3 regions of the Halomonas sp. RT37 genome follow, and region 2 is predicted to be linked to each of the others. Evidence: predicted binding sites of a transcription regulator. Region 2 holds the regulator's gene; each other region holds the start of a gene.
What was found. Region 2 encodes PhoB, which activates phosphate uptake and scavenging genes when phosphate is short. Its sites were predicted from a motif close to TGTCATANNNNTGTCANA; they were not measured.

Region 1: NFG58_RS17605 (PhoX family phosphatase) is a predicted target of PhoB. The motif match lies at 691-708, and genes of this name have one in related genera.
Region 3: phbB (acetoacetyl-CoA reductase) is a predicted target of PhoB. The motif match lies at 1,214-1,231, and genes of this name have one in related genera.

What each region holds. Positions count from the first base shown of each region.
Region 1 covers NZ_CP098827.1:4,068,826-4,071,093, reverse strand. The annotation lists gene NFG58_RS17610 (hypothetical protein) at 1-565, opposite strand, end outside; gene NFG58_RS17605 (PhoX family phosphatase) at 851-2,268, shown strand, end outside.
Region 2 covers NZ_CP098827.1:4,863,397-4,865,664, forward strand. The annotation lists gene ubiA (4-hydroxybenzoate octaprenyltransferase) at 198-1,091, shown strand; gene phoB (phosphate regulon transcriptional regulator PhoB) at 1,206-1,895, shown strand; gene phoR (phosphate regulon sensor histidine kinase PhoR) at 1,956-2,268, shown strand, end outside.
Region 3 covers NZ_CP098827.1:541,869-544,136, reverse strand. The annotation lists gene NFG58_RS02505 (DUF349 domain-containing protein) at 1-88, shown strand, start outside; gene phbB (acetoacetyl-CoA reductase) at 221-967, opposite strand; tRNA gene NFG58_RS02495 (tRNA-Met) at 1,337-1,413, shown strand; gene NFG58_RS02490 (ATP-binding protein) at 2,037-2,268, shown strand, end outside.

The sequences.
Region 1 (2,268 bases), 790 kb from region 2:
CCTGACTCTTGGGCCAGCACAGCCAGCGCTCCCGTTCAGGGGTCTCGGGGTGGCGCCACTTCAGCATCCAGTCGTCGCCCCAGGGCAGTACGCCCAGGGTGTCGGGTTCGGGCGGCGGCAGACCCTGGAAGGCGCTGGCCCACCAGCGGGGCGAGAGGTGATGGCGTCCCAGGCGTCGGCTGCACTGGGCCAGCAGGGTACGCTGCACCACCATGACATCCAGGGCGCTGTCATCACGATAGAGCACATGGAGCGCGAGAGTGTGCGGTATTACGCAAAGCTCCCGCTCAACCAGTTCATCCAGTGACTCCCTGCTGTCGACCTCCTCGGCCAGGGCGCCGTCCAGCGTTACCAGGGTGACCGATTGTGGCGGTATGACGAGACAACAGGGAAGTGCCTGGTCGAGGCACGAAAGCGATTGGACATTGGCGGCGCTGCCCCGGTCGAGGCTCTGTTGATCGACACAGTGGACCCAGTACCAACGAGGCTCGGGATCTTCGTCGGCTGAAGGGGCGCGTTGGGGCATAAGAAGTATGCGCTGATGTCGGTGTCCCAGATTCCACATGGTTCTGGTCCTGTCGATAGCGATTGTTGGTGCACTGTGTCGACGAGCGAAGCCATTTTCTTTCACCAACTGTTACTCTTTTTACAATAGCGCTACTTCCTGTGCTCTGCGTCAACCTCGTCTATCGTCATACGAGTGTCATCTGGACTACCTAGTGTTGTCGGCGGACCGCCGTCGCCCCTGTGATCGACTTTCCCCTCCGATACCCGAGGCCGGCAACAGTGACTGGCACCGACAGCCCACGCCTTGACGGCGAACAGAGGGCTGCAAGAAGAGGACTGCGCAATGAGCAAGGAAATTGAAGATCATCGTCTGTTGAACCCCAGCCGTAATGAACCCTTCTCCTCGGTGCTCGACCGTCGTCTTTCCCGGCGAGCGGTGATGAAGGGTGGCATGGGCATGGCGGCCATGACCATGCTGGGAAGCTTTGGTCTCTCGGCCTTCGCCAACGAGCCGTCGTCAGGGATGGCCAAGACGCCGCTGGCGCTGGCCTTCGAGTCGATTGCCGGTTCGCGCAGCGACGCCGTGGTGGTGCCGCCGGGCTATACCGCCCAGGTGCTGGTGCCCTGGGGTACGCCGCTTGACGACAGCGCGCCCGAATGGAGCGAGGATCTGACGATGACGCCCCAGGCCCAGGCGGCCAGCGTCGGCATGCATCACGACGGCATGCATCCTTTCGCGCTGGATGAGAGCACGGCCTCCGAGCGCTTCCTGCTGGTGATGAACAACGAATACATCGACGAGAACGCGCTGTGGGCGCCCCAGGGCGGCCCTACCAACATGACCGAAGGCAAGCGTCCGGCGGACGAGGTGCGCACCGAGATCAACGCCCACGGGGTGACCGTGGTCGAGGTGAAGAAGGACGCCGATGGTCGCTGGAGCCACGTCAAGGGTTCCGCCCATAACCGTCGCTACACCAGCGCCACCCCGATGCACCTGTCAGGGCCGGTGGCGGGCAGCGACTACGTCAAGACCAGGTATTCCCCGGGCGGCACCCAGGCTCGCGGCACCAACAACAACTGTGCCCACGGCTACACGCCCTGGGGAACTTATCTCACCTGCGAGGAGAACTGGCCGGCCTACTTCGTCAAGAACGAGGGCCGTACCCTGGACGATGACCGTCTTGGCATCGCCAGTGGTCGCGGACGCTACGGCTGGGAGACCGCCGCGGGTGATGACAGCGAACGCGACGACGAATTTACCCGTCTGATCGGCGACCCCGTCGCCGACGACGCCAGCGGTGACTACCGCAACGAGCCGCGTCAGTTCGGCTATATCGTCGAGATCGACCCCTATACCGGCAGGCAGGCGATCAAGCGCACGGCGCTGGGCCGCTTCCGCCACGAGGGCTGCTGGCCGGGCAAGCTGGTAGCAGGCGAGCCGGTGGTGTTCTACTCCGGTCACGACTCGCGCAACGAGTACATCTACAAGTTTGTCTCCGAGGCGGCCTGGGACCCCGCGGATGCCATCGCTCCCGGCGCCGAGGCCGATCGCCTGGCGATCGGTGACAAGTACATGGACAGCGGCACCCTTTACGTCGCTCGCTTCAACGCCGATGGCAGCGGCGAGTGGCTGCCGCTGACGCCGGACGCTTCCACCCAGGATGGCCGTACCCTGGCCGAGGCGCTGGAACTCGACGCCGATGACCTGGCCGGGGTGATCATCCACACCTGTGACGCCGCCGACCTGATGGGTGCCACGCC
Region 2 (2,268 bases):
CTAGCTGTCGCTCACCGGCTGTCACCCCGCCATCGCCCTTCCGTCGCCACCTTCGGAGCGAGCCGCCTGGCTGGTCATGGCCGTCGGCTCGCGCTAGGCTGCGCCAAGGCTTCTCGGCGATGTTTCTCCGAGGAGCGACTGTTGCCCGGCTTACGCCTCATTTTCGCCTGACCTGCGCCAGAGCATGAGAGAGACCGATGGATCGTTCGCTGCTGCGTCCCCCTGGATACCTGAACCGAATTCCCGACTTTCTGGCGCTGATGCGTCTGGACCGCCCCATCGGTACCTGGCTGTTGATGTGGCCGACCCTGTGGGCGCTTTGGGTGGCCTCCGAGGGCATTCCGGCCCGTGACACCCTGCTGATCTTCGTCGCCGGCGTCTACCTGATGCGGGCGGCGGGCTGCGTGGTCAACGACTACGCCGATCGCCACTTCGATGGCCACGTCAAACGCACCAAGAACCGACCGCTGGCCACCGGCCGCATCAGTGAGCGGGAGGCCAAGGTGCTGTTCGTGTACCTGCTGGGATCGGCCTTCGCGCTGGTCTGGCTGACCAACGGCTTTACCGTGTGGCTGTCGTTGATCGGAGCGGTGCTGGCCGCCAGCTATCCCTTCATGAAACGCTACACCCACTTCCCCCAGGTGGTGCTGGGCGCAGCCTTCTCCTGGGCCATTCCGATGGCCTTCGGCGCGGTGCTCGGCGAAGTCCCGATGGTCGCCTGGCTGCTGTTTACCGCCAACGTGCTGTGGACCGTGGCCTACGACACCGAATACGCCATGGTCGACCGCGACGACGACCTCAAGATCGGCATCAAGTCCACCGCGGTACTGTTCGGCCGCTGGGACACCCGTATCATTGCGCTGTTGCAGCTGGCTACCCTGGGGCTGCTGGCCTGGGCCGGCAGCCTGCTGGCGCTGGGCGGCTTCTTCTGGCTCGGCTGGCTGGCCATGGGCGCGACCTTTGTCCACCAGCAGCGGCTGATCAAGAGCCGTGACCGCGACCGTTGCTTCCAGGCCTTTCTCAACAACCACTGGTCGGGCCTATTGCTGTTCGCCGGACTCGGACTGAGCCTCTACCCCTCCCTCGGGTGAGGGAAATGCCCGTCTCGGTCGCTCGACAATGGATACAATGTCATCTAATTGTCACATTGACGTGGTGTCATTTGTCACCGTCGAGTGTAAGACCCTGACCAAGAGGCTCCCGGGATGACCGCCAAGACCGTACTGATCGTCGATGACGAAGCCCCGATCCGCGAAATGATCGCGGTGGCGCTGGAAATGGCCGACTACCGGGTGCTCGAGGCGGACAATGCTCAGGCCGCCCACGCCATCATCGTCGATGACCAGCCAGACCTGCTGCTGCTGGACTGGATGATGCCGGGCACCAGCGGCATCGAACTGGCCCGCCGGCTCAAGCGCGAGGAAACCACCGCAGAGCTGCCGATCATCCTGCTCACCGCCAAGGGTGAGGAGGACAACAAGATCCAGGGTCTCGAAGCCGGCGCCGACGACTACATCACCAAGCCATTCTCGCCGCGAGAACTGGTGGCCCGACTCAAGGCAGTGCTGCGACGCGCCACTCCGCGGGGCGTCGAGGACCCGGTGGAGGTAGAAGGCCTCAAGCTCGACCCGGTCAGCCATCGCGTCAGCGTCGACGGCAAGTCACTGGACATGGGCCCCACCGAATATCGCCTGCTGCAGTTCTTCATGACCCACCAGGAGCGCGCCTACACCCGTGGCCAGTTGCTCGATCAGGTCTGGGGTGGCAACGTCTACGTGGAAGAACGTACCGTCGACGTGCATATCCGCCGCCTGCGCAAGGCCCTGGGGGAACCCCATCAGCAACTGATCCAGACCGTACGCGGTACCGGTTATCGCTTTTCGGCCAAGGTCTGAGCGAGCCATCGACGCAACGCAGCACCAGGAGGGATGAGGTGAACGGAGCCGAGAACTGACGTGGGTCGTCTGTGGAGACGAGAAGTCTGGCGCCTGGCCGTGCTGGTGGGTCTCGGCGCCTTGCTGGGCTGGCCCTTCTCGCTGTCCAGCGTAGGCATCGGCCTGGGCCTGGCGCTTGGGCTCAGCTATCACCTGCGCAACCTGCACGCGATGCACGACTGGCTGACCCACCGCCCCCAGCAGGAACCTCCCACCGCCAGTGGCCTGTGGGGCGAGCTGTTCGATCGCCTCTATCGCTATCAAAAGGGCCAGCGGATCACCCAGCGCCGCCTGCGCTCGACCCTCCAGCGTATCCAGGAGTCATCCGAGGCAA
Region 3 (2,268 bases), 610 kb from region 2:
CGGTCCAGTGTCGCGCCAGCAGTGGGAGCGCGAGGTACAGGAGCTCGACGCCCTGCTGGATGGGCTGAGTCAACTGCCACCACCCTGAGCGATGCACGGCTTGCCGTGCCTCCCCCCTCTTTCAACCCCTGAAAACCACGATGCGAGGCCTTTTGGCCTCGCATCGTGGTTTCTGGCGAAATGTACATCGCCGAGCCTCGTGAGCCCGGCGCGACGTCTGTCAGCCCATGAACTGACCGCCATTGATGTCGATATTGGCACCGGTGATAAAACCGTTGTCCTTGCTGGCCAGGAAATTGACCAGGCGGCCGATCTCTTCCGGCGTGCCGTACCGCTTCATCGGGATGGTCTCGCGAATGGCCTCGCGCACCTTCTCCGGAATCTTCATGATCATGTCGGTGGCGATATAGCCAGGCGAGATGGTGTTGACGGTGATGCCCTTGGTCGCAGTTTCCTGCGCCAGCGCCATGGTCAGACCGTGCATGCCGGCCTTGGCGGCGGAATAGTTCACCTGGCCGAACTGACCCTTGCGGCCGTTGATGGACGAAATGTTGATGATCCGTCCGTAGCCCTGCTCCAGCATGCTCTCGATCACGCTGCGGCAGGTATTGAAGACGCTGTTGAGGTTGGTGTCGATGACCACATTCCACTGGTCCGCCGACATCTTCTTCAAGGTGCCATCCTTGGTGATACCGGCACAGTTGACCAGCACTGCGATCGGCCCATGCTGGTCCTCGATCGCCTTGACGCCATTCTGGCAGGCCTCGAAATCGGTCAGATCGATGCCAGCGATGTCGATATTGTCATAGCCATCCGACTTCTGGGTCTCCAGCCAGGTCTTGGCCTTGTCAGGATTGTTGTAACCGGCCACTACCTGATAGCCGGCATCCGCCAGTTCGCGACAGATTGAGCTTCCGATACCACCAGTACCACCGGTGACCCACGCGACGGGCTTTTGCTGAGTCATAGACGACCTCCCTGATTGTCCTTCACGCCGCCGCTTGGCGACGGCACTTGTTGTTGCAAGCATGTATAGCAGTGGATGCTCTGGTGCTGCGCATTCGCGCAACCAGGAACCTCGGGCCCAGAGCGATCGCGGGTGGCCTCCTGCCACTGCGACGTCCAGCCCCACCTGCCTACCTCGGCAGGCCTTCGTCGTGGTACTGCGTCGAATCAACGTCCACAACGACTATCCACCAGGCTAGCGTCTAGCACTGACATTTGCATGACAGCCCCTCCAGTATGGACCACAGCGCCCGAACGGCACGACCCATCACACCCGAAATCGCACAGGGTTGACGCAGCCAGAATTATCCGTATACTACGTCCTCGTTGATGCGGGGTGGAGCAGTCTGGTAGCTCGTCGGGCTCATAACCCGAAGGTCATCGGTTCAAATCCGGTCCCCGCTACCAAATACGAAAACGAGGCAGTCCTTCGGGACTGCCTCGTTTTTTTGTTGGCTGTCCGGTGCTGGCCGAGGCCAGCGCTTCGCCACTAGACGCCATTGCGGCATCCCTGTATTGCGAAGCCCGCCCCCTGATTAAATCTTAATTTTTCTGTGCCAATTCGATATTTTTTGGCGCTTCCGTGTCCCCGGATTAGCCATCCACCCCTCCTTCTTTCGTCGAAGAGCTGACCTCGATCAACCCGAGTCGGTCAAGAATCGACCGTCGACAGCGACCTGATCTTCGACGTCGACCGCAGCAATATTCAGCAGGTACTGGAGCCGTCCATGCGCATCCCGGTTCTGCTGGCCTGCAGCCCCCCTGATACGAGCCCTGCAAGCATCTGATGCCGGTGCTGGAACTCTCCATCACCGCGCGGACCGTATGAAACGTCCAGCGACTGAGGGCCAGCTCATTTCGCGTGGGCCATCCGCGGGCCAGCACAACCGCCGTCACGCCTACTACAGAACGCGCATCTCTCCTGGCCAGGCCGCTCGGAGCGGGAGCCATCATGGGCAGGAGCGTTGCTTTACGCCATTTTACGGCTAGTCTGATAAATTATAGGAATTCAGATAAAAACTGGTAAAGCCATGATCTACTTTCCCAGGCATCAGCTGGCCGCTGACATGGCGGACGCCGTGAGGGGGCACACCCTCTTCAGCGACGCGCCTAATGGCCTGTTCCTTGCCGCCCCTCGCAGGACCGGCAAGACTACCTTCCTGCGCAACGACCTGCTGCCCACGCTGGAGACACAAGGCGTCGAGGTGGTCTATGTCGACCTCTGGTCGGATCAGCAGCGCGACCCCGCCCAGCTGATTCAGG